Linked DNA regions of Marinobacterium aestuarii. The protein of the gene in region 2 interacts with the protein of the main gene of each other region in a pairwise test. Links are inferred from orthologs where the notes say so. Each region holds a gene or a part of one and is shown on either strand. Other genes may lie near its edges.

Region 1 (15,236 bases), 780 kb from region 2 along the record:
TTTAACGGTCGCGTGCTCCTTGTACGGTGTAAACAGCTTAAAGCCTACCGCCAGAAAAACGCCGACAACGACCATCCCCATCAGGATGGAAACGAAAGACGCGCCCTGTTCCCTTTTCACAGCATTAATCATTTCAATCCCCTATTCACCAGGCAGCTACATGATTACTCAATCAGACGCACATCGCCGAACGACGGAAGACTGAAGAAGGTTTCCCAGTGCATCCAGACGGCGAAAGCCTTGCCCACCAGCAGTTCGTCCGGCACGAAGCCCCAGTAACGGCTGTCATTACTGTTGTCGCGGTTATCGCCCATGACAAAGTACTGCCCTTGTGGCACAACCCACTCACCGACAATTCCGCTGGCGGCAACATCATGGTAGACCTGGTGCTGAACCCCGTCCAGATTCTCCGCCAGCAGCAACTGCTGTGGTTTGAGGGGCGGAAGCTGGGCCAGAAGCTGCTGCGGCTGCGGCTTTCCATTCACAAATACGGTCTTGTTCTGGTAGCGGATACGATCACCCGGCAGACCAATGACGCGCTTGATGTAATTAACCGACGGGTCTTTCGGGTATTTAAAGACGACAACATCACCCGCCTCGGGCGTATTAAAATCGACGACTTTGGTATTCAGCACCGGCAGTCGCAGGCCGAAGTGATACTTGTTCACCAGAATGAAATCACCAATCTTCAGCGTCGGCAGCATGGAGCCCGACGGAATCTGAAACGGCTCAACCAGAAAGGAGCGCAGGACCAGCACCACAAAGAGCACCGGGAAGAGCGAACGGGAAAGATCGATCCAGCCTGGCACCTGGTTGAGCTTGATCAGTGTCTCCTGCGGCAGAGCCGCCGACAGCTGCAGCTGTGCTTTCTGTACCCTGGCACTGCGCGCCGGCGCCAGCCAGAACTTGTCCACACACCAGCCAATCGCGGCCAGAAAGGTCGCAACCACAAGTACCAAAGCAAAATCGAAATTCATCGTCTGTCCTTAACTGTCAACTTTCAGTACGGCAAGGAATGCATCCTGCGGAATCTCGACCCGGCCGACCTGCTTCATGCGTTTTTTGCCTTCTTTCTGCTTGGAGAGCAGTTTTTTCTTGCGGCTCACGTCGCCGCCATAGCACTTGGCCAGTACGTTCTTGCGCAGCGCCTTCACCGTACTGCGGGCAATAATTTTGCCGCCGAGCGCCGCCTGAATCGCGACATCGAACATCTGCCGCGGAATCAGCTCCTTCATCTTTTCGCACAACTGACGGCCACGATACTCGGCGTTATCCTTGTGCAGAATCACCGCCAGCGCATCAACCTTCTCGGCGTTGATGAGAATATCCATGCGCACCAGGCGGGCTGCTTCAAAGCGAATGAAGTTGTACTCGAGCGATGCATAGCCACGGCTGACTGACTTGAGTCGGTCAAAGAAGTCGAGTACGACCTCCGCCATGGGCAATTCATATTTCACCTGCACCTGCCGACCGACATAATGCATGTTTTTCTGAGTCCCGCGTTTTTCCACGCAGAGGCCGATAACCTGGCCGAGGAATTCCTGCGGCACCAGGATGTTGGCTTCAACGATGGGCTCACGCATTTCGCGCACTGAGCCGGGATCCGGCAGTTTGGACGGGCTGTCGATGTGTACGACTTCACCGGTGTTGAGCTCAAGCTCGTACACAACCGTGGGGGCTGTGGTGACCAGATCGAGGTCGTACTCACGCTCCAGTCGCTCCTGAATGATCTCCATGTGCAGCATGCCAAGGAAGCCGCAGCGAAAGCCGAAGCCCAGGGCATCAGAGGTTTCAGGCTCAAAGAACAGCGAGGCATCATTGAGCGTCAGCTTGTCGAGGGCGTCACGGAAATCCTGGTAATCATCCGCATCCGTCGGGAAGAGCCCGGCGTAGACCTGCGGCTGAACCTTCTTGAATCCCGGCAAGATTGGCGTATCCGGCGTCTTGGCGTGGGTCAGGGTATCGCCGACCGGCGCGCCGTGGATGTCCTTGATGCCGGCGATGATATAACCCACTTCACCCGCCTTGAGCGCATCTGTCGGTGTCTGCTTGGGGGTAAAAATACCCACCTGATCAACCGGGTAGGACACCCCGGTGGATTTGACCAGTACCTTTTCCTTGCGCCTCAGCACACCGTGCTTGACCCGCACGAGGGAGACCACGCCCTGATACTTGTCGAACCAGGAGTCAATAATCAGCGCCTGCAACGGTGCGTCCAGGTCACCAACCGGCGGCGGAATATGTGTGATCAGGGCTTCCAGCACATCACCAACGCCCATGCCACTCTTGGCCGAGCAGGCAACAGCATTACTGGCATCAATACCGATGACTTCTTCGATCTCTTCGCGCACACGCTCAGGCTCGGCCTGGGGCAGGTCCATCTTGTTCAGGATGGGCAGCACTTCCAGACCCTGCTCCAGCGCGGTGTAACAGTTGGCCACAGACTGCGCTTCCACACCCTGAGCTGCGTCTACTACCAACAGTGCACCTTCACAGGCAGCAAGGGAACGGGACACTTCGTACGAGAAGTCAACGTGTCCGGGGGTGTCGATAAAGTTCAGCTGATAGGTCTCGCCGTTCAGGGCATTGTACTTGAGCGTAACGCTCTGGGCCTTGATCGTAATGCCTCGCTCACGTTCCAGGTCCATTGAGTCCAGAACCTGCGCGGCCATTTCACGCTCAGCCAGGCCACCACAGGTCTGAATGAAGCGGTCAGCCAGGGTCGATTTACCATGGTCGATATGGGCGATGATGGAGAAGTTGCGAATATGATCGAGATTGCTCACGTGTAGGATACTCGGGATCAGCTGACCCTGGATGTTAGGGCGATAATTCAAAGCGACGAAGTTTACCGTATTTACCGCAGCGCGGCTATCGAATGCACGCGCCAGGGAAGTGCCCTGCACAGGCACAGTGCTCTGTGCTCAGAGCTCTAATCGACAGCCAGAACGAAACAGGGGGCCGGATGGCCCCCTGTCTTTATTTACTCGAGTTTGAGCGGAATAAACATCGGGCTTCCCCGACGCACGATGCGCAGAGGCACCGGCCGGTCAACTGGAAGCTTTTCCAGCGCCTGTTCAAACTGAGTCACACTCTCGATCACCTCTCCGTTTACCATGGTAATGACGTCCTCAACCACGAGCCCCGCATCCGCGCCGGCGCCAGGGTTAACCGCGCGTATTACCACGCCTGAACGCAGATTCCACTTTTCCTTGCGCTCGGTATCCAGCTCGCCGACAACCAGCTCAAGGCGATTGCTCACCAGCTCATCGGCACGGCCGGATGCGGCAAGCTGATCGCTGTTTTCAGGCAGTGCCTCTATAGTGACATCCAGCCGCTCATGCTTGCCGTTGCGCACTATATCAATAGGTACGGACTCCCCGGGCTTGATGCGACCAACCTGCGGCGGAAGGTCCGACGACAAATCGATATCCCGACCATCAAAGCGGTAAATCACATCGCCTTCCATGAAGCCTGACTTTTCGGCGGGGCTACCCGGCAATACTTTTGCAATCAGGGCACCGGCAGGCTTGTCGAGACCGAAGGACTCAGCGAGATCTCGGCTTACTTCCTGAATGATCACACCCAGCCAGCCACGAGTGACATGACCCTGGGTCTTGAGCTGTTCGGCAACATCCATGGCAACATCAATTGGAATAGCGAACGACAGCCCCATAAAACCGCCTGAGCGGGTGTAAATCTGTGAGTTTATGCCGACAACCTCGCCATTGAGGTTAAACAGCGGACCACCGGAGTTACCCGGATTGATCGCCACATCAGTCTGGATAAAAGGTACGTAGGACTCGTTGGCCAGTGCACGTTCGGTGGCACTGACGATCCCTGCGGTCACTGAATGGTCAAAGCCAAAGGGCGAGCCAATGGCAAGAACCCACTCACCCGCTTCCAGCGCCTCCGACGAACCAATACGCACAAAGGGCAACCCGGTCGCATCAATTTTCAGCACCGCCACATCCGCTCGCTCGTCCGAGCCAATCACCTGGGCTTCAAGCTCGCGCCGGTCACTGAGGCGTACCAGCACCTTGCCAGCTCCCTTGACCACATGATGATTGGTAAGAATGTAACCGTCTTTACTGATGACAAAACCGGAACCCAGCGAGCGCGGCGCGGGACGCGGCTGCTCGCCCAGCTCCGGCAACTGCTTGAAGAAATGCTTGAACATCTCAGGAATCTGCTCCGCATCAGGCCCCTCGAACGGATTGAGCGCAGACGCCTGGCCGGTCTTCTCTTTGGGTACCGTACTGATATTGACCACTGCAGGCGCCGCCTCCTTCACCAGACTTTTGAAGTCAGGCAATTCGGCATGCGCAGGCAACCATACCAGACACAACAGAATGCTGAGTACTACTTTCATTGACTGCATGGATTCAGACCTTTTGAGGGCACACTAGATAATATTCATCAGTACAGGCTGGTAACGACAGGAGCGCGCCAGACGTTGCCCGGCGCCCCTGACCAGCAACAAACCCGCTGCCAGACCAAAGAAGCTGCCAATAACCGAGGGCAACTCGGACACACCGTAAAAGGATCCCAGGTATCCACCCAGAAAGAGCAGGACAAGAGGCAGGGTATAGAGCAGCACCGAGGCTTGCAGAAAACTGCCTTCCTCGATGCCGACACTGACCCTGTCACCTACGCGCGCCACAAGGCCATGCGGGTTATCAATCAGCAGACGTTCGCTGCGCTTGCTGGCATATTCTGCCAGTACACGCTGGCCGCATCCCTTGCTGGCGCTGCAGCTCTGGCAGGTGCCTGTGCGATCGGACTCAACCCAGATACCTTCGCCATCCACAGCCACCACAACAGCATCTTCCTGCAGCATTTACTGGCTGACCTGAACTGAAGCGGCAATACGATCCGCAATCATCAGCGGCACATCACCCACAACCGTCACGAAGTCATCACCGCGACGTTTTCCGACCGCGATCATGTCCTTGGACTGCGCAGCGCCGGCGGCAACCGTCTGACGCCCGAACGGTTCGATGCAAACGGATACCGAATGACGCCCATCGGAAAACAGCATCACTTCAGCATCGGGCATCACTTCATGACGCACCTTGGTAAAGCCATCCGGCAACCACTGAGCTCGCCAGCCTGGTTCTTTGACGCCAAGCATATGCTGATGCTGATCGATGTAGCGCTCAAGCCCGCGTGACAGTCGAATCACATCCGCCTGCGGAGCTCCCTGGGCGGCATAACCACTCTCGTGCCCATAGCGGGCCCGCACGAAATCGGCGGAACTGCTCACCGACGGCAACAGGTATTGCGGCTGGCTGCTGGCAACCGTGTTTATCGGCTCAGCATTGAAGCCCTGCACACCCAAAATGACCACTGCCGTCACGGAGGCGGCCGTGGCCATGCTGATCAGCGGCTTCCAGTAACGCCCGGCTTCGATCTTGCGGGGAGCCGTTTCCTGCTCGGCATCGAATTCTCCTGTATCCAGCAGCGGCCCCACATCAGCACTGGCTATCTGCGCCATCACACCGGCACTGATATCAGTAATCACCGTATCGCGCTCGCCCTTGAGGGCTGAGCGTGTCAGGTGGTAACGGCGCCACTTTTCACCCATCGCCGGCTTCTCATCCAGCGTAGACAGCAGCCGACGCGTTTCAAAGTCATTGGCTTCACCGTCCACAAGCGCCGACAGGGTATCGTTGAACTCATCACTCATGGTTTTCCCTCAAACACATTCTCGTCATGTTCCCGGCAGCTCTCCGTCACTCCGCCAGAAAAGGCACTATCTCTTTATCGATCGCCTCTCGCGCCCTGAAAATACGGGAACGAACCGTTCCCACCGGGCAATCCATGACATTGGCGATATCTTCATAACTTAAACCATCGAACTCGCGTAACGTCAGCGCAACCCGAAGGTCTTCGGGCAATTTATCCAACACACGTTTAACGATGGCTTCAAGCTCATCCCGATAAAGGTTGTTCTCGGGCGTTTCGATATCCTTGAGCTGACTGTCTCCACCAAAATAATGTGCATCCTCCACCGCCACATCAACATCCGGTGGACGGCGCCCTTTGGCAACCAGGTGATTTTTGGCCGTATTAATGGCAATTCTGTACAACCATGTATAAAAGGCACTATCACCACGGAATTTCGGCAAGGCACGGTAAGCCTTGATGAAAGCTTCCTGGGATACATCCAGCGCTTCGTGGTGGTCATACACATAACGCCCAATCAGGCCAATGATCTTGTGCTGGTACTTTTTTACCAGCAGATCATAAGCTCGACTGTCACCCGCCTGCACACGCTTCACCAGCTGCCCGTCAATCGCGCTCTGACTCTCGTTTGACACTCCAGATCCTTATGTTCCAAGGTACTACTTCCCCTACTGCAGGGGATTTAATGACGTGAGTATGGCTGTGCCGACTACGTCATTGCAACCTCTCAAGAGCCGGGTATCGCAAGCTAAACAATATGAACCTGGGGTGAATGGTTAGTTCCGACCGAATCGGAAAAATTTCCCGTCAAACGACACAAAAGGTTCACGCAGGCAGCCCCTGCATTGCATAATTGCTGTTTGGCATCCCGCACTACGGCTCTCAGGGTTAAGCATGACCAGCGAACATATCCATGACGTTTTGATCATTGGCAGCGGAGCGGCTGGCCTGACACTGGCTTTACAGCTTCCCACGCACCTGAGCGTCGCTGTATTGAGCAAGGGACAGCTGACCTCCGGCTCTACCTGGCTGGCCCAGGGCGGCATTGCTGCCGTGCTCGATGCAGGCGATACGACCCAGGCCCACTACGCTGATACCATGATCGCCGGCGCCGACCTGAGTCGCCAGCAGGCGGTCGAATATACGGTGACCCAGGGCACTCGCAGCATCCAGTGGCTGATTGAGCAGGGCGTCCCCTTTACCCGCGAAGACAGCCAATTGCACCTGACCCAGGAGGGCGGCCACTCCCACAGACGCATTATCCATGCCGCCGATGCAACCGGCAGAGCAGTACAGGAAACCCTGATTCAGCAGGCCCAGTCTGCCAGCAATATAACGCTGTTTGAAAACTGCATCGCGGTTGACCTTATTACCCGTGAAAAGCTCCGCCTGGCAAACAATCGCTGTGTTGGCGCTTATGTCCTGGACAGCGGGTCCGGCGAGGTACAGCTGTTCCGGGCCGGTCAGGTCGTACTCGCCACCGGTGGCGCATCCAAGGCCTATCTCTACACCAGCAACTCGGACGGAGCCTCCGGAGATGGTATCGCCATGGCCTGGCGCTCAGGCGCCCGGGTTGCCAATATGGAGTTCAATCAGTTTCATCCCACCTGCCTGTACCACCCGCAGGCCAAGTCATTTCTGATTTCCGAAGCTGTGCGCGGAGAAGGCGGTCACCTGCTGCTGCCGGATGGCGAACGCTTTATGCTGCGCTTTGATGAGCGCGGCGAACTGGCACCGCGCGATATCGTCGCCAGAGCCATTGACCACGAAATGAAGCGCCTGGGCTGTGACTGCCTTTACCTCGACATTTCCCACAAGCCGTCCGACTTCATCAAGGGTCACTTTCCGACCATTTACACCAAGTGTCTGGAGCTGGGTATCGACATCACACGCCAGCCCATTCCCATAGTGCCCGCCGCCCACTACACCTGTGGCGGCATCGTGACCGATATCCGCGGGCGCAGCGATATCCCCGGGCTCTATGCGATCGGCGAAACGGCCTTCACCGGCCTGCATGGCGCCAACCGGCTTGCCTCCAACTCCCTGCTTGAATGCCTGGTGTTCGCCAGCGCGGTTGCGACCGACATCGCCGCCAGCCAGACGATATCGCCGGACAGCAGCATTAGCGTACCGGCCTGGGACTCATCCCAGGTCACCGACTCCGACGAAGACGTTATCATCTCCCATAACTGGGAAGAGCTCCGTCGCTTCATGTGGGACTATGTGGGTATTGTTAGAACCAACAAGCGACTGCAGCGGGCAAAGCACCGCGTCGATCTGCTGCAGCAGGAAATCACCGAGTATTACAGCAACTACCGCGTCACCCGGGATCTGCTGGAATTGCGCAATCTCGCGCTGGTATCAGACCTGATTATTCGTTCAGCCATGCAGCGCACCGAAAGCCGGGGCCTGCATTACACCCTCGATTATCCGGATCTTGCCCCCGAGGCACGCGACACCATTCTGACGCCGGTTAACTACGAGTGGCCTGATCAGGTGCACTGAGCTGCAAAGGCGCAAGCCTGGCGATCACACTCAGGCGCCTGAAGGCATCGGCAGTTACACTGTCAGGCAAGAGTACCAGCCGCCGCCGTCGGCCACCGGCATGAACTCTCAATATCAGTAGCCAGCGCCAGGCCAGCACCGACTCCAGCGTATCGACCGTCACCCAGCCCTGCTCCGCCTCATAGAGCGCAACAGTATGCAGGTCCGCATCCCAGCGCAGTGCCTGTACAGCATCCCTGCGCTGACGGTAACTCAGCCAGAGGTTCAGCCCTGCAACAACAGCCAGGCACAGAATCAGAGAGGACGGGAGTACCGAAAGTGCAAGCAGCACGACAAGTGTGAGGTGGCTTGATAGCTGCAGCCACCAGAGCATGCGCGACGGCTTGAGCGTAACTTCAAGCGGGCTGAACACGGTCCAGAATCATCTTCACCATCCGGGCAATCTCAGGGTCGGCCGCAACCTCACGCTGCATAAACCAGACAAACAAATCCTGGTCTTCACAGGCGAGCAGCTTTTCAAACCTTAGCTGATCCTCCAGCGGCAACTGACTAAAGGCCTCGTCAACAAAAGGCACCAGCAGAACGTCCAGTTCAAGCATGCCGCGCCGACTCTGCCATCTCAGACGTCGAATATCCTCGTCACTGTACATAGGGCTCTAAATACTCTTAGTGTGAATGATGCAGGCGTTTTATCACTTAAGTCACAAGGCAGCAACCCATGCCTTTAAATGTCCTGTGCGAAAATCACGGATTTTCAAATTCCACATACAAAAAAGCCCCGACCGAAGGTCGAGGCGTTTTCGTTGAATAAATACTTGGCGCCTCGCTGGCGAGCCGTCCCGCAGACAAGTATGCTGCGGTCGTCAAACCGGGTCAAAGCTGCGCTTCGACAAGTCCCGTTTTGACCCTACTATCACATGGCAGGACGGCCGCGAGCGGCGCTGTCTACCGTCCCCATGTGAGGGTCATCGCCAGTCATTATCCCATACGGAAAAACCCCGGCCTCATCGAGACCGGGGTTTCCGTTATTAAATGCTTGGCGATGACCTACTCTCACATGGGGAAACCCCACACTACCATCGGCGATACCGCGTTTCACTACTGAGTTCGGGATGGGATCAGGTGGTTCCACAGCTCTATTGTCGCCAAGCAAAACTTGTACACTATGGATTCTGGCCTCGACAGATTGTGGCCTGTCGCGACGTGTCTTAATTCGATTATGTCTTGTCTGCAGCACAAGCTCGTGCCAATGCGTCAATCTCGTCTCTCTCGTGCTTTTCGCCTGCTCGTTCTTTTCAGTCGGAGCAGGCAACCAAACGCCTTGGGCGTTATATGGTCAAGCCTCACGGGCAATTAGTACGGGTTAGCTCAACGCCTCGCAGCGCTTACACACCCCGCCTATCAACGTCTTAGTCTTAAACGGCCCTTTAGGGGGCTCAAGGCCCCAGTGAGATCTCATCTTGAAGGGGGCTTCCCGCTTAGATGCTTTCAGCGGTTATCCCGTCCGAACGTAGCTACCCGGCAATGCCACTGGCGTGACAACCGGAACACCAGAGGTTCGTTCACTCCGGTCCTCTCGTACTAGGAGCAACTCTTCTCAAATCTCAAACGCCCACGGCAGATAGGGACCGAACTGTCTCACGACGTTCTAAACCCAGCTCGCGTACCACTTTAAATGGCGAACAGCCATACCCTTGGGACCGGCTTCAGCCCCAGGATGTGATGAGCCGACATCGAGGTGCCAAACACCGCCGTCGATGTGAACTCTTGGGCGGTATCAGCCTGTTATCCCCGGAGTACCTTTTATCCGTTGAGCGATGGCCCTTCCATGCAGAACCACCGGATCACTAGAACCTACTTTCGTACCTGCTCCACGTGTCAGTGTCGCAGTCAAGCACCCTTCTACTCTTGCGCTCAATGCATGATTTCCGACCATGCTGAGGGTACCTTCGTGCTCCTCCGTTACTCTTTGGGAGGAGACCGCCCCAGTCAAACTACCCACCACACAATGTCCTCGAACCGGATTACGGTCCAGAGTTAGAACCTCAACAGTACCAGGCTGGTATTTCAAGATTGGCTCCACGCAGACTGGCGTCCACGCTTCAAAGCCTCCCAGCTATCCTACACAAGTAATGTCAAAGTCCACTGTGAAGCTATAGTAAAGGTTCACGGGGTCTTTCCGTCTAGCCGCGGGTAAACTGCATCTTAACAGCTATTTCAATTTCACTGAGTCTCGGGTGGAGACAGTGTGGCCATCGTTACGCCATTCGTGCAGGTCGGAACTTACCCGACAAGGAATTTCGCTACCTTAGGACCGTTATAGTTACGGCCGCCGTTTACCGGGGCTTCGATCAAGAGCTTCGCTTGCGCTAACCCCATCAATTAACCTTCCGGCACCGGGCAGGCGTCACACCCTATACGTCCACTTTCGTGTTTGCAGAGTGCTGTGTTTTTAATAAACAGTCGCAGCCACCTGGTATCTTCGACTCCCAACAGCTCACCCCGCGAGGGGGTCACCATCAGGAGCGTGCCTTCTCCCGAAGTTACGGCACCATTTTGCCTAGTTCCTTCACCCGAGTTCTCTCAAGCGCCTTGGTATTCTCTACCTGACCACCTGTGTCGGTTTTGGGTACGGTCAGCGGTAACCTGAAGCTTAGAGGCTTTTCCTGGAAGCGTGGCATCAACGACTTCAGTTCCTAAGAACCTCGTCATCAGATCTCAGTCTTAAGGGGGACCGGATTTGCCTAATCCCCCAACCTACATCCTTAAACGCAGACAACCAACGCTGCGCTCGCCTAGCCTTCTCCGTCCCCTCATCGCAGTTACCGCCGGTGCAGGAATATTAACCTGCTTCCCATCGACTACGCATTTCTGCCTCGCCTTAGGGGCCGACTCACCCTACCTCGAATAGCGTTGGATAGGAAACCTTGGTCTTCCGGCGTGGAGGTTTTTCACCCCCATTATCGTTACTCATGTCAGCATTCGCACTTCTGATACCTCCAGGATGCCTCACAGCTTTCCCTTCAACGGCTTACAGAACGCTCCTCTACCATGCCATAAATGGCATCCACAGCTTCGGTGTATCACTTAGCCCCGTTATATCTTCCGCGCAGGCCGACTCGACTAGTGAGCTATTACGCTTTCTTTAAAGGGTGGCTGCTTCTAAGCCAACCTCCTAGCTGTCTGAGCCTTCCCACATCGTTTCCCACTTAGTGATAACTTTGGGACCTTAGCTGGTGGTCTGGGTTGTTGCCCTTTTCACGACGGACGTTAGCACCCGCCGTGTGTCTCCCATGATTGCACTCACCGGTATTCGGAGTTTGCATCGGGTTGGTAAGTCGGGATGACCCCCTAGCCGAAACAGTGCTCTACCCCCGGTGGTGAGACATGAGGCGCTACCTAAATAGCTTTCGAGGAGAACCAGCTATCTCCGGGCTTGATTAGCCTTTCACTCCGATCCACAGGTCATCCGCTAACTTTTCAACGGTAGTCGGTTCGGTCCTCCAGTTGATGTTACTCAACCTTCAACCTGCCCATGGATAGATCGCCCGGTTTCGGGTCTAATCCCAGCAACTAAACGCCCTATTAAGACTCGGTTTCCCTACGGCTCCCCTAGACGGTTAACCTTGCTACTGAAATTAAGTCGCTGACCCATTATACAAAAGGTACGCAGTCACGGTCTCAAGAACCGCTCCCACTGCTTGTACGTACACGGTTTCAGGGTCTATTTCACTCCCCTCACAGGGGTTCTTTTCGCCTTTCCCTCACGGTACTGGTTCACTATCGGTCAGTCAGGAGTATTTAGCCTTGGAGGATGGTCCCCCCATGTTCAGACAGGATAACACGTGTCCCGTCCTACTCGTTTTCATTGATAAGGCGTTTTCGCATACGGGGCTATCACCCACTACGGCGGCACTTTCCAGCGCCTTCTGCTAACACCAAACCAACTTAAGGGCTAATCCCCGTTCGCTCGCCGCTACTAAGGGAATCTCAATTGATTTCTTTTCCTTCGGGTACTTAGATGTTTCAGTTCCCCGAGTTCGCCTCTTAAAGCCTATGTATTCAGCTAAAAGATACCCAGTAAACTGGGTGGGTTTCCCCATTCAGACATCTCCGGATCAAAGGTTGTTTGCCACCTCCCCGAAGCTTTTCGCAGGCTACCACGTCTTTCGTCGCCTCTGACTGCCAAGGCATCCACCGTGCACGCTTCGTCACTTGACCATATAACCCGAAGGCGTCTGGTAAGGACGAGAGTTCGATAAGATTTTTCGCCATTGGCGCTTGTACTACAGTACAAGACATATCTCGAATTAATTCGAATCCATATTGTTAAAGAGCGATAAAGCAAGCTTGAAGCGATAAGCTTCGAGCTGACAGCTTTAAGCGATAAGCTTCAAACCGTGATCGGTGTGCAACTTATGACTTACAGCTTTCTTTTAAATGGTGGAGCTATGCGGGATCGAACCGCAGACCTCCTGCGTGCAAAGCAGGCGCTCTCCCAGCTGAGCTATAGCCCCGGAACCGGGTATACACCAGAAGACTAGGCCACTGGCTTTTGGCGGACTTGACCACCGTACAGATCACCAAGTTTTCGCAATATTGCGGAAAACTGGTAGGCCTGAGTGAACTTGAACCACCGACCTCACCCATTCTCTATCATGGGGAGTGGGGTGCGCTCTAACCAGCTGAGCTACTACAACTTTCCTGCCGGAAATTTGGTAGGCCTGAGTGGATTTGAAGTACCGACATCACCCATTCTTTATCATAAAGAGTGGGGTGCGCTCTAATCCATCGATCTACATCAATTTTCAAACCTGTAAAATTGGTAGGCCTGAGTGGACTTGAACCACCGACCTCACCCTTATCAGGGGTGCGCTCTAACCAGCTGAGCTACAAGCCTACATCGTCAAGCTCTTAGCCTTGCGGCTACAAGCTCTTTTATCCACAGGTTATCCCCGCGAATATTTCGCTCTCTTTAACGTTTGATCAGATAATTCGTGTGGACGCTATGCCAGAACAAGCCATGTCGTTTAAGGAGGTGATCCAGCCGCAGGTTCCCCTACGGCTACCTTGTTACGACTTCACCCCAGTCATGGACCACACCGTGGTAACCGTCCTCCCGAAGGTTAGACTAGCTACTTCTGGTGCAACCCACTCCCATGGTGTGACGGGCGGTGTGTACAAGGCCCGGGAACGTATTCACCGTGGCATTCTGATCCACGATTACTAGCGATTCCGACTTCACGCAGTCGAGTTGCAGACTGCGATCCGGACTACGACCGGTTTTGTGAGATTGGCTCCCCCTCGCGGGTTTGCAGCCCTCTGTACCGGCCATTGTAGCACGTGTGTAGCCCTACTCGTAAGGGCCATGATGACTTGACGTCGTCCCCACCTTCCTCCGGTTTGTCACCGGCAGTCTCCTTAGAGTTCCCACCATTACGTGCTGGCAAATAAGGACAAGGGTTGCGCTCGTTACGGGACTTAACCCAACATTTCACAACACGAGCTGACGACAGCCATGCAGCACCTGTCTCAGAGCTCCCGAAGGCACCAAGCTATCTCTAGCGAGTTCTCTGGATGTCAAGAGTAGGTAAGGTTCTTCGCGTTGCGTCGAATTAAACCACATGCTCCACCGCTTGTGCGGGCCCCCGTCAATTCATTTGAGTTTTAACCTTGCGGCCGTACTCCCCAGGCGGTCGACTTATTGCGTTAGCTGCGCCACTAAGAGAGCAAGTCTCCCAACGGCTAGTCGACATCGTTTACGGCGTGGACTACCAGGGTATCTAATCCTGTTTGCTACCCACGCTTTCGCACCTCAGTGTCAGTATCAATCCAGGCAGTCGCCTTCGCCACTGGTGTTCCTTCCTATATCTACGCATTTCACCGCTACACAGGAAATTCCACTGCCCTCTACCGTACTCTAGTTAAGCAGTATCAGGTGCAGTTCCCAGGTTAAGCCCGGGGCTTTCACATCTGACTGACTCAACCACCTACGCGCGCTTTACGCCCAGTTATTCCGATTAACGCTCGCACCTTCCGTATTACCGCGGCTGCTGGCACGGAATTAGCCGGTGCTTCTTCTGTGGCTAACGTCACAGGTAACGGTTATTAGCCGCTACCCTTTCCTCACCACTGAAAGTGCTTTACAACCCGAAGGCCTTCTTCACACACGCGGCATGGCTGGATCAGGGTTGCCCCCATTGTCCAATATTCCCCACTGCTGCCTCCCGTAGGAGTCTGGGCCGTGTCTCAGTCCCAGTGTGGCTGGTCATCCTCTCAGACCAGCTAAGGATCGTCGCCTTGGTAGGCCTTTACCCTACCAACTAGCTAATCCTACGCAGGCTCATCTGATAGCGAAAGGTCTATAAATAGATCCCCTCCTTTCCCCCTTAGGGCGTATGCGGTATTAGCATCCGTTTCCGAATGTTGTCCCCCACTACCAGGTAGATTCCTACGCGTTACTCACCCGTCCGCCGCTCTCAAGAGAAGCAAGCTTCTCTCTACCGCTCGACTTGCATGTGTTAGGCCTGCCGCCAGCGTTCAATCTGAGCCATGATCAAACTCTTCAGTTTTAAATCAAGATACCGAAGTATCGATAATTCTGACTCAAGCTATAACAACTTAAATGAATTCACATTAGGGTTGCTTACCTTGATAAAGCTATTTATCAGCCTTATCCTGACAAGCGCCCACACGAATTATCTGATCAATCTGTTAAAGAGCGTTTGGACTCAAGGATCGTTGCCGCTGATCCCGTGTCTCAAGTGAGGCGCATATTCTAGCGTCTCGGTGTTTTAAGTCAACTCTTTTTTTTCAACATTTCCGACCGAAGCCGAGGAGAAAAACGAGTGACTCACAAGCCGATACTGCCGGCCGATTCATCAAGCTAAACACTTGAAAATCAACCACTTACTTCCGACTTGCTCGCTCTGTTCGGTGGCTGTTAAAGCCGCTTTCCCTAAGCGAGGTGCGCATTCTACATTGCCCCCGATCAGAGTCAACAGCCCCTTTGAAATTAATAACGAATAAGTGCAAAAAGGGGC
Region 2 (15,194 bases):
TTTTCCAGAAAACATCAATCCTGCGGCAGCCATCCATCATCGCGGCGTCTTCAATATCTTTAGGAACTTCATTGAAATATGACATCATCAACCATATGGTCATGGGCATATGTAACGTGATGTGGATAAGAACAAGTGCAGTTAGACTTTCGGAAAGGCCCACTTCGCGGAAGATCAGGTACCAGGGACCAATTAATGTAAGTGGTGAAATCATGTTAAAGAGCAGCGTCCACCCGAGAAAACCGCCGGCGATATATTTGTTCCACTTTAGCCGGCTAAGTGAGTAAGCGGCGAGCGTCCCTATGATCAAAACGAAGATCGTCGAAACTGTAGCCACTACCAGACTGTTCCATATATTAACCGGAAAATCAGAGCGGCGAGAGTAAAGCACGTCTGTATAGTTCGTCAGTGTAGGATTAAATATCCAGGACCCCTGAAGAATATCAATCTCGAATTTAAATGACTGGAGAGAAATCCATAGAAAAGGGGCTATTATAATCGCAACGCCCAGTCCAAGCAGAGCATAACCAATAAGGCGAGAGTATCCACGCAGTGCAAGCATTATCAGTTCTCCTTAAGGGCTGAGCCCGCACACTTTCCAACCCAAAGGAAAGCAACCGTGGCGCAGATTATTGCAATGGAAAGAAGTGCACCGTAGCCCATCTCATTCTGTACAAAGAAAACCTTATAAAGGTGAAGACTAACGACCTCCGTTGACGTCCCGGGACCACCTGAGGTTAACAAAAAAACTTCATCAAAAACTTTAAAGGCCAGAATGCTGCGAAACAGTAAGGCGACAAAGATAGCGGGCTTGAGCAAAGGAATAATGATTTTAAAAAGAATCGCCCTATTCCCTGCTCCGTCAACGCGCGCCGCCTCAATCACGTCCCGGGGCAACCCTTCGACCGATGCGAACAATATCAGAAATACAAATGGGGTCCAGTGCCAAACATCAACAATAATCACCGACATCAGCGCAAGCGAAGTAGAACCAAGCCAGTTCAACGGAGCTATTCCGATATAACCTAGCATTTGATTAATGACACCAAAGTCAAAGCCGTACATCAGACTCCACATGGAACCGATGGCGATAGGCGGCATCAGGATTGGAATGATAAGCGCCGTACGTACCACGCCCTTGAACCTGGTAATTGATGACACCAGTATTGCCAAGCCAAGACCAAGTACTATTTCAACACTGACCGATACAACAGAAAAGACTATTGTATTCCAGAGTGCGATCCGAAATATTTCATCGCTTAAAAGATCCTGAAAGTTTCTGACAGGCGTAAACGTCCAAACTTCACTGGCCTGCTCAAATGTAATCGTTGAAACTGCCATCCAGATTAGATTAATAAAAGGATAGGCCGTTAGCATCAGCATCATGACAAGCGCCGGGCCCAGTGTGAACCAATTTAAATGCTTGTCGATGAAATCAATCAATGACCGAGGCTTACCTTCTATACGCGCATCGCTCTTTTGTAAACGGAGTATTCTTGCCATGTTATTTTTATCTCCACGCTGAATATGGCTGCTTTAAGTACGACTAGCCGCTGGTACCTGGCAGAGCCCGCTGACCAAGAAAGACCAGGCCTGCGGGCCCCTTACCTATTCAGATAGAGGGGTTAACGTACCGGTTTTACGGCCACTTCTGACAAAAAGCTTATGCATTTCTTCGGCAGCGGCATTCAAAGCGGCAGCGGACGAAAGCTCTCCAATAAGCGCTTGATTTAGCTTGAGCTCGAGCACATCGACGACAGCCGCGCCTTCGGCATAACCGTATATCTGCTTGCCGTGCTCAATCGCGTCCTGGTAGGTATCCATCCAGCGAAACTCCCGCTGCAGTTTCAGATCGCTTGCGTACACGTCCCGCCGGACAGGTATCGCACCGGCTTCAGCATAGGCGTACTGCGCTTCATAGGTCAGAAACCACTTTGAGAAAGCTAAGGCTCCTTTCTTGCCACTATCGGATGCGTTATGGGGGATGCCAAACACCCAGTTCGCGATTCCCACACCGGGACTTGCGTCCATCGAGGCGCTCGGCAATACACTGGACTCGATCTTGTCCACGACCGCAGACTTGCGTGGATCATCGAAGTTTGGAAATGCAGCAACAACAGCATGGGCCTGCAAACCTTTGCCGGTTTGCAGTAGCTGGATCAAGTCACCCTGACCAATGATGCCGTAATTCTCCGGGCCACACTTCTGGCTGACTTCAATAAATTTGTCCAGCGCCTGCTGTGCGGCCGGTGAGTTCAAGATCACACTGTAATCACCATTCAGTGGATCTGCCACGAGATTGCCGCCATAACTAAGTAGGTAAGGCATGAAGGAATAAGTGACACCTCCACCACGCTGCCCAACCTGCAAATAGCCGTATGTATCGGACGGATTATGCAGGGCCTCGCAATTTTTCAATACCTCATCAAACGTCCTGGCAGGCGACAGGCCTTTTTCCTTGAATACATCCCCTCGGTAGAATTGCAGTTGAATATTTCCGTTAGGTGAGTACCCCATCAACGTGCCCGAGTCACAGGTCCGAAACCTTTTACCTTGGTCCCAGCAACCACTGTCATCGTAGGCGTAGACTTCGTCCGGCACTTCAAAGGCAGGATCGATATCCGTCAGGGGCGTGAGAAAGCCACCTTCGTAGAATTCAATCGTCCATGGGCTGTCGATATTCACAAGGTCAAGAGGGCTCGTTCCGGGGCTGCGCACAGCGGCACGGGCTTTCTCAAGCATGCCGTTAAAAGGCGTCACTTCCAGACTGACCCTGTTCCCTGTCTGCTCTTCGTAGAGCTCCACCACAGCCTCGAATCCCCGGTACCAGGGGGATGAATTTATCAGGATCGTGATGGGTTCTTGTTTTCCAACATCAACGTAGCTGTCTGTCGCATATACGGTGCCGCTTACCAGCATGAGTGCGCCGGCAGCGAGACCGAGTGCGGATGAAAGACGAAATTTTTCCATGGATACCACCCTTGGTTACTCTTGTTGTATTTATAGCGTCGATCGGCTTTGCCAATCCGAGGGCTCCGGCTCGGGCTGTTAACGTCGGCTGCTGACGGCTCACAAAACCCACCAAACTCAGTGTCTTCAATCATCCTATGCGTTTCAATTTCTGCATGATAATGATATTAAGTCATTCTAACCATAACTTAAGGTGATGATATGGACCGCAGAATTCATGCGTTTCTCGCGGTTGCCCGGTCCGGGAATCTAACCCAGGCGGCTGAAAGCATTGCCCTTTCACAGCCGGCCCTGACAAAGACCATTCGAATGCTGGAGCATGAATTCGGAGGTCAGCTGTTTGAGCGCTCCAGGCGCGGCATGAAGCTGACGGCAGTGGGGGAAGCCCTGCTCAAACACGCCGAAAACATAGAGCTGCAATACCGACTCGCCCACGAGAAGACCAGGGCCGTCCGGGATGGTGAGGTTTCGAAATTCAGTATCGCAGCCGGCGTTGTCTATCATTCGGACGTTGCGTTGCAGCTCATCGAGCGCCTCGCCCAGGAGTTCCCGATGACAAAGCTCAGATTGAGCTTTGAAGGCCCGAACTCCGCGCTTCCAAAGTTGCTGGACGGCGAGGTAGACCTCTTTCTGGGGGCCCTTATTGGCGGCGCTCCAGAGGGGATAAAGAGCTTATGGCTGATGAAAATTGAAGAATGTGCATATTGCTCCCGCAACCATCCGCTCGCCAACGCCGAAACAATTGCAATCGCTGATTTGGTTGACTGCCAGTGGATAATCCCAAGTCGTACGCCAGAGCTGAACATGAGATTGCAGGATTTTTATGCCAGTCATTCGCTGCCGCCGCCCAATATCAGCATCGAGATCGATGCAATCAGCGGTGTTTGTAATGTGGCAAGCCGATCGCAACACCTGACCCTGCTGCCGCAAGTGCTGGAACGGGACGCGGCAAAATATGACCTGGTCCGGCTAAAGCAGCTGCCGCCGATATGGCAATTCAGTTCCGGGGCCCTGTTCCGTGAGTCGTCGGAGTCGTACAGGATCGTTCAGCGGATACTGGCATTGATCCCGACCCTGCTCAGCTGACCGCCATAGGGTTATCCGATAAGCCCCCGGCATTATGTGTGTTGTGTTACCTGTCAGCGCAGGGCAAGACAGGAACGAAGTGAGTCGTATTATTCGTTTTAGTTATCGATACGGACAAAACATTTGATTATACGCTATGAAACATCGTTGCTACCTTGCTGGAAACGAAGACGCGAACCCGCGGAGGAACAACATGTCCAAGCCCAACATTATTGTATTCTTTACCGATCAGCAGCGGCACGACACCACCGGTGTACATGGTAACCCGATGGGGCTCACACCCAACTTCGACCGGATAGCCAGGTCCGGCACACACCTTTATCATTCATTCTCAACCCAGCCTCTGTGCGGTCCGGCCCGTGCCACGATGCAAACCGGGCAATTCTCCACGCAAACCGGCGTCTTTCGCAACGGTATCACGCTGAGTGAAGATGCCGAGACGATGGCCAAGGTGTTTAACCGCAATGGCTACTCAACCGGCTACATCGGTAAATGGCACCTCGGGGGAGCTGACCCCGTGCCTAAAAACATGCGCGGAGGCTACCAGAGCTGGCTCGGCGCGAACCTGGTGGAACATATCTCTGACGCCTATGACGCCATCCTGTTCGACGAGGATGGCAACCCGAAAAAACTGCCTGGATACCGTGTTGATGCGGTCACTGATGCCGCGATACGGTATTGCAATACCCATCAGGACGACCCCTTCATGCTGTTCGTATCCCTCCTGGAACCCCATCATCAAAACCATATAGACGACTACCCGGCTCCCGATGGCTACCGTGAAGCCTGTGCGGCAAACCTGTGGACACCGCCCGACTTGATGACTTACAAGGGCACGAGCCCGTGGCAGCTTAGTGGTTACTACGGGATGGTGAAACGGATTGACGAGGCATTTGGTCGCTTGATGGACGCCCTGAAGAGCCTGGACATGCTCGACAACACCATTGTGCTGTTCACTACGGACCATGGGTGCCACTTCAAGACCCGCAATGATGAATACAAGCGTGCTTGCCACGAGAGCGCAGTGCGCATTCCAACGCTGATTACCGGCCCGGGGTTTAACGCCGGCGGCCAGGTCAGGGGGCTTTTCGGCACCGTTGATGTTGCCCCGACCCTTATTGATGCTGCGGGCCTTGAAGTGCCCAACAGCATGGTCGGCAAATCCGTACTGCCCCTGGTTCGGGATGCGCGTGCGCCCTGGCGCCAGGACCTGTTCTTTCAGATCAGTGAAACCGAGACCGGCCGTGCGCTAAGAACCCATCGATGGAAATATGGCGTCACGTCGGACTATGACCGACATCATGCCGGTGCCGAGATTTACCGTGAGAGCTATCTCTACGACCTCGATACTGACCCCTACGAGCTGGTCAATCTAATCGGCATGGCCCCTTTCCGCGAGCTTGCGGACCAGTTGAAAGAGAGACTATTGGCGTGGATCGCCGAGGTTGAAGATGGGAGCCGACCGGTTATAGAGAATGCAGCCGAGGTTCCCGCGGGGCAGCATCGCCTCAAGGCGACCGATCTGATGGCCCTGCAGCAATACGAACGCCTTGGTTTAGGCAACGGAGTGAGCGAAGGCACAGCAAAACGCCGGGCATAAACCCCATGACTCCACGCCCCCAGCCTGGCTGACCCAACGTCATGCCAGGCTGACTGAAGCCCCCCCGGGCATTGCGCGCCTGAACTCAGCACACTAAATACCACCACGGCATCAGGCCTTGTGTTCGCGTTTCCGCTTGCCGCTTTACCCTCGGCCCTTGCACCTCCCCGCTTTTGATCAGCCCTTGCCGCGGGTGCGGGTCTTGTGGCTGCTGGCATTCTTTTCAATGAACTGGATGATACGGTCCGCGACATCGAGCCCCGTGGCAGCTTCGATGCCTTCCAGGCCCGGTGAAGAGTTGACTTCCATCACCAGCGGACCGTGGTTGGAGCGCAGAATATCCACTCCTGCCACGTTCAGACCCATGGTGCGGGCGGCGCGCACGGCGGTGCTGCGCTCTTCGGGGGTCAGGCGCACCAGGCTGGCGGCACCGCCACGGTGCAGGTTGGAGCGAAACTCTCCCGCCTTGGCCTGGCGTTTCATGGCCGCAATGACCTTGTCGCCGATCACGAAGCAGCGAATATCGGCACCGCCGGCTTCCTTGATGTATTCCTGCACCATGACCGAGGCCTTGAGCCCCATGAAAGCTTCGAGCACGCTTTCCGCCGCCTGGCGGGTTTCGGCCAGTACCACACCGATACCCTGGGTGCCTTCGAGCAACTTGATCACCAGGGGCGCGCCGCCGACCATTTTCACCAGGTCCGGGATATCGGACGGCTTGTTGGCAAAGCCGGTAATCGGCAGGCCTATGCCCTTGCGTGACAGCAACTGCATGGAACGCAGCTTGTCACGGGAGCGGGAAATGGCCACCGATTCGTTCAGCGGATAGGTACCCATCATTTCGAACTGACGCAACACCGCCGTGCCGTAAAAGGTAACAGAGGCGCCGATACGGGGAATAACCGCATCAAAATCACTCAGAACCTCACCTTTTACGTGGATCTCGGGATGCTGCATATTGATGTTCATGTAGCACTTGAGCACATCGACAACCTGTACATCATGACCACGTGCCTTGGCAGCTTCAACCATGCGGCGGGTCGAGTACAGCTGCGCATTGCGGGAAAGAATTGCCAACTTCATGGCTGTGCTCCTAACAAAAATGAGGCCGCCGGATCGACGGCAAAACGGTTCAGCATGGCAGTGCGCCCCAGCAACATGCGAAAGCGCATGCTGTCGCGGTTGGTCAGCGTCATTTCGATGGGCCATTCATGCTCGCCCATACGCGCCAGGGTCTGAATGACGATACGCTTTTCGCGATGGCCGCCGGAATCGGAGACCTGCCGCTCGTCCAGTACCGGCGCCACAAAATGCAGCACCGTCTCCTGGTTGTTCTGTACGGGATGCACATCGGCTGCGACCCAGAGCGCGCCGCGCTCGTAGAAGGGCTCAAGCTTGAATGCATGCAAGCAGGATGTGCGGGCACCGGTATCGACCTTGGCCTTGATACGATCAATCCCCAGCTCCGGCAGCGACAGCCACTCGCGCCAACCTATTGTTTCCAGCATGACGTTAATCCCTGCAGTTGAGCGCCATCAAAGCCAGCGCTTGCGGCGGAAAAGCCAGATTTGAACCGCGACCAGCACGATCAGAAACAGCGAAAACTCCGTAAAGGCCGAGGGGTTTTCCGCCCCCGGCACCCCCCCGACGTTAATCCCCAGCAGCCCGGTCAGAAAGCCCAGCGGCAGAAAAATCGCCGCCACCAGCGACAAGACATAGAGCCGGCTGTTGAGCTGATCGGACATGCGGCTCATCAGCTCTTCCTGGGTAACGGCCGCCCGTTCGCGTACCGCATCCAGATCTTCGATATGCCGCACCAGCCGGTCGGACACCTCGCGCATGCGCATGCGTGCCTGATCATCCATCCAGCCAAGCGGCTCGCTCACCACCCGTGCCAGTGCCTCGCGCTGCGGTGCCAGGTAACGCCGCAGGCCAATGGTCTGGCGACGCAGCTGGGCCAGGGGCTGGCGCAGCTCGCCATTGCCACTGTACAGCACCTGTTCTTCAAGGTCCGCGACCCGGTCTTCGAATTCATCCACCGTATCACTCATGCGCATCACCAGGCCGTCGGCCAGGCGCACGAGGAAATCGCCGCTGTCCGTTGGGCCCACACCACTGCGCATCTCGGCCACCAGATCGGACACCGACAGCAACTGGCGCTTGCGCGTGCTGACGATCAGATCCTGGGTGAGATACAGCCGGATAGACACCATGTCTTCGGGATTCGCTTCCGGGTTGAGGTTGACGCCACGCAGGGCCAGCAACAATCCGGCGCCCAGCAGGGCGGCACGGGGTCGCGTTTCCTCGGTCAGCAGGGAGTCCACCGCCAGGGACGGCAGACCGCTATGATCCGTCAACCAGCTGCGGCTGTCTGCATGGGTATAGTCGAAGTGCAGCCACAGCAAGCCCTGGGACGGATCCCAGTGCCCGACCTCGTCCCAGCTCAGCTCGCGGGCAGCGCCCTTGCGATCGAGCAGCATTGCGTAAATCAAACCGTCAGGGCCATGCAGTGGCGTCATGCCTGCATCCTTATATTCATACCAGTATAGTTCCAGGCATCCGGGCGCCGGGTACGACTAGAGCAGCCGCAGCGAGGGTTCCTGCAGAGCGGCAAACTGCTCGCGCAACTCGAGGATATGTTCGCTCCAGTAACGCTCGGTGTTGAACCAGGGGAAGGCACGGGGGAAAGCAGGATCAGCCCAGCGCCGCGCCAGCCAGGCGGAATAATGCATGATGCGCAACGTACGCAGCGCCTCTATCTGGCGCAGCTCGCGCGGGTGAAAGTCATAAAACTCGTTATAGCCTTCCACCACTTCGCACAGCTGCCGCTGCTGGCTGTCGCGATCACCCGACAGCAGCATCCAGATATCCTGTACCGCAGGCGCCATGCGAGCATCGTCGAAATCGACAAAGTTGGGGGTATTGTCGCGCCAGAGTACGTTGCCGGCATGACAGTCGCCGTGTACCCGGATCAGGGTTGTGGATTCCGCCATGGCCTCATCCACCAGCTTGAGCACATCGCGACTCAGGGTTTCATAGGCCGGACGCAGATCCCGCGGGATAAAGTCCTCGCGCAGCAACGCCACGCTGGCATGACCGTAGGTTTGGCTGTTGAGCACCGGACGGTGCACGAACGGCATTTTCGCCCCTATGGCGTGCATGCGCCCCAGAAACCGGCCCAGAATGAGCAGATTATCCAGATCATCAAATTCCGGTGCGCGGCCGCCACGACGCGGATAGAGCGCAAACCAGAAGTCCCCGCGCTGGAACAGGCTGCGCCCGCTTTCGTCGCGCCAGGGCGCCACCACCGGCAGTTCATACTCTTCCATCTCGTAGCAGAGCGCATGCTCTTCCAGAATCTGAGCTTCGCTCCAGCGATGGGGCCGGTAAAACTTGGCGATCAGCGGAGGCTGTTCCTCGATGCCAACCTGATAGACGCGGTTTTCATAGCTGTTGAGGGGGAAAATAACGCCATCACACAGATAGCCAAGTTCCTCCACCGCATCCATGATGAATTCCGGTGTCAGAGCCTCGAAAGGGTGCAGCGCAAGGTCCGCGGCCGAGCCAGAGTTGTGGTCAGTCACCACCGGCTCCCAACAGCGCTTCGATCGACTCCGTCAGATCGCCGGCCGACAGCAGCACGCCTTCTTCATCAGCACGCGGGAATACCGCCACCAGAATGCCGTCTTCGTCCAGCCCCGGAGACCAGCGCTCGAACCAGGCCTGCAGGTCGATTTTCAATGCTTCGCAACCTTCCCAGCCGTCAGTGGCCCAGTCCAGCGCGTAGTCTGGGTGGGGCCATACCGGCAGGCAGCTCTCGCCATCATCGGTGTTCAGCATGACACAGCCTTCAGCGTCGCTCAGGCTCCATATCTCTTCCCAGTCTGCCACTTTTTGCAGAAAGTGATCGAATCGCTCCTGCGCGTCGCGGGCAATAACCTTGCCTCGCTGCTGCTCTGTCAGTTTGTACGTCATGGTTCGGCCCTGCCTTTGAATATGGGCTCGCCGGTGCATCGGCGAATGCCGTGCAGCATGGACGAATGAGGCCGGCGGATCAAGTCGGGCCGGGGCCGAAAACGCCGGTTTTCGCCCCCTTTTGGCCGCTTTTTGGCTGCTACACTACCTTCACCTCGGCTTCACCCCAACCTGGCCACAAAAGCGGCGATCAAACCGCTACAAAGGCATGAGGGCTACGGTAAATAGCGGGTAAAACAAGGCGATCAAAAGGTGATCAGCGCATGCACAGAGCCTCCCATATAGCAGCAGTAAAACCGCTGAGCGCACAAGAGCATCACACTCTCGCCCAGGCTCTGCTCCGCTACTGATGCACAGCATCCGCCGCCATTCCATATTCGTATCCTGCCTTGCGCTTTCACTGCTGCTCGCTGCCTGCGCCGGCCCAGGCAGCCTGCCGGCCCCGCCTGCAGATGCAGCCATTGCCACAGAGGCCGAACACCAGCGTACCGAGGCGCTGATACTGCGGCACGCCCGCGAGGACCGCCTCGCCCGGGTGGCACGCCCCCTGCTGATCGCAGCACTTGAACTGTGCCCGGCAACGCAACGCAGCGACTACGGCCTGCGTCTGCACAGCATAGACAGCTATACCCGCACGCTGCGCCCCGCCGCCCACACAGTCTACGGGCTTGATCAACGACCGACACTGCGCCCGCCGCTGCCCGATAGCCCCGCCGCCCAGGCCGGCCTTCACGCCGGTGATCGCCTAGTGCGCCTGCAGGGCCGCACTGTTACAAGCGAAACCTATAACAGCGTCGATGCACAGCTGCGCGCGATGGCGGGGCCGCTCAGCCTGCAGATAGAACGCGGCAACAGCCTGATGAGCTTCACCCTGATGCCCGAAACACTGTGCGACTGGCCCGTGCGGCTCAATCGCAGCAGCGCCATCAATGCCCATGCCGATGGCCGCGAAATTCGCGTCAACCAGGGAATGCTCAGCTATGCCCGGGACGATAACGAACTCGCCCTGGTGATTGCCCATGAGCTGGCTCACAACGGCCTGCAGCATATCGACAAGCAGCTGCGCAACCTGCTGCTTGGAGCGTTACTTGATCTGCTGGCCCTGACTCAGGGCTACCCGAGCCCCGGCATAGCCGCGACTCTGGGAATCCACCATCAGGCGCTGAACTGGGAACTGGAAGCCGACCTGCAGGCACTGGTGGTGCTGCACCGGGCCGGCGTGCCACTAGAACCGGGCGTCGAGTTCTGGCGCCGTCTGGGCACCGATTTTCCGACCGCCATTCGCCACAGTCGCGGCCTCACCCACCCCAGTACCGCCGAGCGCTACCTGCGTATGCAAACGGCAGCGCAGGCTCTTCAGCAGAGCGACTCGTGATTGGTGATTGGTGATTGGTGATTAGTGATGGGTGATGGGTGATGGGTGATGGGTGGGCCTATTAACGAATTACGAATTACAAATTACAAGAAGCGGCAGGCAGTAAGTCAGGCATCAGGCGGTACAGCGTTCAGCTCGGCGCGAATAAAGTCCCGAAAAACGCTCACCCGCGCTGGTGCCTGGTCGCCACTGAGGCTAATGGCGTAGAGTTTGCCGTCACTCAGGAACCAGTCGGGCAAGACCGGCACAATCAGACCGGCGGCAAGGCTCGCGCCTGCAATAAGGTCCGGCAATACACCGATACCGCCACCGGCCTGGATAATGCGGTGCACGCTGGCGTAGTCCGTGGTGCGGGCCACCGGTCTTGCCGTGACCTCCACCCGACGCCCCCTGGCATTCACCAGTGGGAGACTCGCAGCCCCCGCCAGTTCACGAAAGGTCACCAGATCCTGGGTTTGCAGATCCTGCGGCGTTTCGGGTATCCCCCGCGCTGCCAGATAGCTGGGTGCTGCGTAAAGGCCCATGCGAAATGCCGTCAGCACTGAGGCACGGTAACCCATGTCCGGCAGATTACCTGAGGTCGCCCGCAGTGCCAGATCGATTCGATTGGCCGCCAGATCCAGCGATGCGTCCGTCAGCAGCAGCTCCACCGTAATCTGTGGATGCAGCACGCGAAATCGCACCAGCAGCGGCGGTAACACATCGAGGCCGATATCCATCGGTGCCGTCACCCGCAGATTGCCATGGGGCACGGTGCGGGACTGGCGCGCGCCCTGGGTGGCATCGGCCAGCAAGGAGAGCGCATCCCGCGCCTTGGTGTAGAAAGCGATTCCCTCCTCAGTCGCGCTCACGGCCCTGGGCGTGCGTGCCAGCAGCGCAGCGCCGAGCCGGGCCTCCAGCCGTGAAACCCGCCGGCTGATACTGCCCTTGGTCTCACCCATTTCAATGGCCGCCCGCGACACGGAACCAAACTCGATCACGGCACAGAATGCCTTGATGTCTTCCAGCGAGCCCCCAAGCATGCCGCCAAAGCTGTTGGATCCGCCGCTAATATGTGAGGTCATGGGATTCTCTGATAATGACTACCGGACAATAGATATAGTTTCCATTATAGAAACCTTAGGTTACTGTTTTGCATTCTATTCAAAAAATGGAAACCAACATACCATGGTCTTCAGTTTCAGCGCACCGCCTGACACCCCACTCATACGCTTCTGGAGATACGCCATGACCACTCAAACCCTTAGCAGCACCCTGTTCGATCGCCTGTCACCGCTGGGCTACCCACTGATTCGCATCACCGCGGGCCTGCTGCTGATGCCCCATGGTGCCCAGAAACTCTTTGGCTGGTTTGGCGGCTATGGCCTGGATGCCACCGGCCAGTTCTTCGCCACCAGCCTTGGCATGGAGCCCGGTTTTCTGTTCGCCCTGCTGGCGGGCCTGGTGGAGTTCTTCGGCGGTCTGGCGCTGGTACTGGGCCTGCTGACCCGCCCGGCGGCACTGGCCATCGCGACCCTGATGGGCGTAGCCCTGACGGTACACGCAGCCAACGGTTTCTTCTGGACCAACGGCGGAGTGGAATATCCGCTGATGTGGGGCCTGATCGCCCTTGCGGTTTTCCTGCGCGGCGGCGAGCGTTTCTCTCTGGATAGCCGCTTGGGATTGAAGTTCTAAACTGCACTTTGCCTGTTTACCCCGCCGCCAGCTAATGCCTGGCGGCGGCATTTCACCGCCGTCATTCGAGGACAATTTCATGAGCCCAGCACGCTTGCCCAGTATCTTTATCCCTCACGGCGCCGGCCCGTGCTTTTTCATGGACTGGCCTCCGGCCGGCACCTGGGATCACATGGAAGCCTGGCTGAGCAACGTCATAAGCCAGCTGGACAGCCGCCCCAGGGCTCTGCTGGTTATTTCCGCCCACTGGGAGGCGCCTGAGTTCAGCGTTAATGCCCAGGCCGCACCGAGTCTGCTGTACGACTATTACGGCTTTCCGGCCCACACCTACCAACTCCAATGGCCCGCGCCCGGCAACCCTGAACTGGCGGGCCGCATTCAGACACTGCTCGCCGACGCCGGTATCCCCTGTACCCCGGAGCACAAGCGTGGGCTGGACCACGGCGTATTCATTCCGCTCAAACTCGCCACCCCCGACGCCGATATCCCTGTGGTGCAGCTGTCGCTGCGTGCAGGACTCGATCCCGCCGAACATCTTGCGCTCGGCAAGGCGCTGGCACCGCTGCGTGATGAAGGCGTACTGATTATTGGCAGCGGCATGAGCTTTCACAACATGCAGCGCCTGCGCCAGGGCGGTGCCCAGACCGACCCGGACTCGATACGCTTTGACCACTGGCTGGCCGAAACCGTCGCTCTCCCCCGGGCCGAGCGCGAGCAGCGTCTTGGCAACTGGGCCCAGGCGCCGGGTGGGCGTGCATCCCACCCGGCGGAGGAACACCTGCTGCCGTTGCATGTTATCGCCGGTGCCGCGGGCGCAGATCCGGGCCAGAAAGTGTTTGAAGACAGGGTCATGGGCAGCGTGCAATCGGCCTTCATCTTTGGCACAGCCGCCGCCGCAGACTGACGGTTTGACCTGCGGGGACATTAAATACCGAAAAAACCGTCGGTTTCGGCATCCGGCGGTCGAAGCCTGCTGCACTGCGGTGTTAAACTCAGACTCCCTGCTGCGGGCCCGTCCTGCAGTCAGGTCCCATTTTGTCAAGGAGTCTACTGGATGCCGCTGTTCCACCCCTCCCCGCTGGCCTGTACAGGCGGTGCTGTTCCATCCAGCCCCTGGTTCAGGTAACAGGGCGCCATGAAAACTCCCAAACGCATACTGCCCCTGGTCGAAGATGGCCTGGTGGATGAAGTGATCAGCCGGCTGATGAGCGGCAAGGAAGCCGACGTCTATGTGGTGCGCTGCGGCACCGAGATACGCTGCGCCAAGGTCTACAAGGAAGCCACCAAGCGCAGCTTCAAGCAGGCGGTTAATTATCAGGAAGGCCGCAAGGTCAAGAACAGCCGCCGCGCCCGGGCCATGGAAAAGGGTTCGAAATTCGGCCGCAAGCAGCAGGAAGAAACCTGGCAGAACGCCGAGGTCGATGCTCTCTATCGGCTGGCAGCGGCCGGTGTGCGCGTGCCGCAGCCCTATGGCTGCACGGATGGCGTGCTACTGATGGAACTGATCACAGACGAAGCCGGCGATGTCGCGCCGCGCCTGAGTGATGTATCCATGTCTGCCGAGCAGGCACTGGAAGATCACGCCCTGCTGATGAACTACGTCATGCGCATGCTCTGCGCCGGCGTCGTGCACGGCGACCTGTCGGAATTCAATGTGCTGGTGGATGAATACGGTCCGGTGATCATCGACCTGCCCCAGGCGGTGGATGCGGCGGCTAACAACCACGCCCAATCGATGCTGGCACGGGACGTCGACAACATGACCCACTACTACAGCCAGTTCGCCCCCCAACTGCTGGGCAGCCGTTATGCCAAGGAAATCTGGGCGCTGTACGAAGACGGCAAGCTGCACGAAGACATCGAGCTGACCGGCGAGTTCGCCGAAAGCACCGAAAGTGCCGATGTGGATGCGGTTCTGGACGAGATCAAATCGGTGTTTGCCGAGGAACAGGCCCGCCAGGAACGTTTGCGCGAAGCCGAACACGAAAGCTAGGTTTGGATACAGGATCGACGCCCACCCCGCTCTGGTGGTGGGCGCCTGCCCCTTTTTTTCAGTACCCTCAGACCTGCTGCAGCACCGTCCAGGAGACTTCGCATTCCCCTCCGGCCGCGGCTACATAGGCCGAATCCCCGGTGATAGTCACGGACAGATCCATGGTGCGCTCCACCAGCGCGGCCAGGGCTTCAATTTCCGCCCATTCAAAGCGAAAAACAGACGCCTTCAGCGCCGAAAACTTGTTGCGGCCCTGCTCCCACCAGACATCGGACTTGGTATTGAAGCTGTACACCCGCACTTCCCGTGCCTGGTGTGTGGCCTTCTTGACCCTATCCATCGCAGGCTCGCCCACATCAACCCAGAGCGCAATCTGATCATCCAGGGTGCGCGCCCAGAGGTCAGGCTCTTCCGCCGCACTGATGCCCTTGGTAAAGACCAGATGCTCCCGGGCATTCAGACAGTACGCCAGCACCCGCACCATCATGCGCTCGAGGGTCTCGGACGGATGCTGCGCAATG

What was found.
Region 1: the proteins of zntB (region 2) and lepA interact in binary tests that used the Escherichia coli proteins (3 or more experiments, as listed by UniProt). The link is inferred for Marinobacterium aestuarii from one-to-one orthologs.

The regions. Positions count from the first base shown.
Region 1 is NZ_CP015839.1:3,986,857-4,002,092, forward strand. What follows is about bases 387-3,260. They hold lepA (translation elongation factor 4), read right to left. Parts: upstream 2,787-3,260; coding sequence 987-2,786; downstream 387-986. Other genes in these bases: lepB (signal peptidase I), read right to left, coding at 387-977; A8C75_RS17360 (DegQ family serine endoprotease), read right to left, coding at 2,984-3,260. Outside these bases: A8C75_RS17345 (DUF4845 domain-containing protein), read right to left, coding at 1-132; more of lepB, read right to left, coding at 165-386; more of A8C75_RS17360, read right to left, coding at 3,261-4,381; A8C75_RS17365 (SoxR reducing system RseC family protein), read right to left, coding at 4,406-4,840; A8C75_RS17370 (MucB/RseB C-terminal domain-containing protein), read right to left, coding at 4,841-5,689; RNA polymerase sigma factor RpoE, read right to left, coding at 5,736-6,323; nadB (L-aspartate oxidase), read left to right, coding at 6,583-8,193; A8C75_RS17385 (protein YgfX), read right to left, coding at 8,162-8,605; A8C75_RS17390 (FAD assembly factor SdhE), read right to left, coding at 8,589-8,843. UniProt on the Escherichia coli protein: Required for accurate and efficient protein synthesis under certain stress conditions. May act as a fidelity factor of the translation reaction, by catalyzing a one-codon backward translocation of tRNAs on improperly translocated ribosomes.
Region 2 is NZ_CP015839.1:3,202,029-3,217,222, forward strand. The notes cover bases 6,184-9,015. They hold zntB (zinc transporter ZntB), read right to left. Parts: upstream 8,176-9,015; coding sequence 7,192-8,175; downstream 6,184-7,191. Other genes in these bases: rimK (30S ribosomal protein S6--L-glutamate ligase), read right to left, coding at 6,184-6,739; A8C75_RS14040 (ATP-dependent zinc protease family protein), read right to left, coding at 6,736-7,164; A8C75_RS14050 (serine/threonine protein kinase), read right to left, coding at 8,233-9,015. Outside these bases: A8C75_RS14010 (carbohydrate ABC transporter permease), read right to left, coding at 1-562; A8C75_RS14015 (carbohydrate ABC transporter permease), read right to left, coding at 565-1,503; A8C75_RS14020 (ABC transporter substrate-binding protein), read right to left, coding at 1,609-2,970; A8C75_RS14025 (LysR family transcriptional regulator), read left to right, coding at 3,172-4,056; A8C75_RS14030 (sulfatase family protein), read left to right, coding at 4,250-5,656; more of rimK, read right to left, coding at 5,834-6,183; more of A8C75_RS14050, read right to left, coding at 9,016-9,240; A8C75_RS14055 (DUF2750 domain-containing protein), read right to left, coding at 9,233-9,631; A8C75_RS14060 (M48 family metalloprotease), read left to right, coding at 9,981-11,006; A8C75_RS14065 (LysR family transcriptional regulator), read right to left, coding at 11,114-12,070; A8C75_RS14070 (DoxX family protein), read left to right, coding at 12,234-12,680; A8C75_RS14075 (DODA-type extradiol aromatic ring-opening family dioxygenase), read left to right, coding at 12,760-13,584; A8C75_RS14080 (PA4780 family RIO1-like protein kinase), read left to right, coding at 13,816-14,673; A8C75_RS14085 (YaeQ family protein), read right to left, coding at 14,741-15,194. UniProt on the Escherichia coli protein: Zinc transporter. Acts as a Zn(2+):proton symporter, which likely mediates zinc ion uptake. Purified ZntB reconstituted in liposomes also binds and transports Cd(2+), Ni(2+) and Co(2+).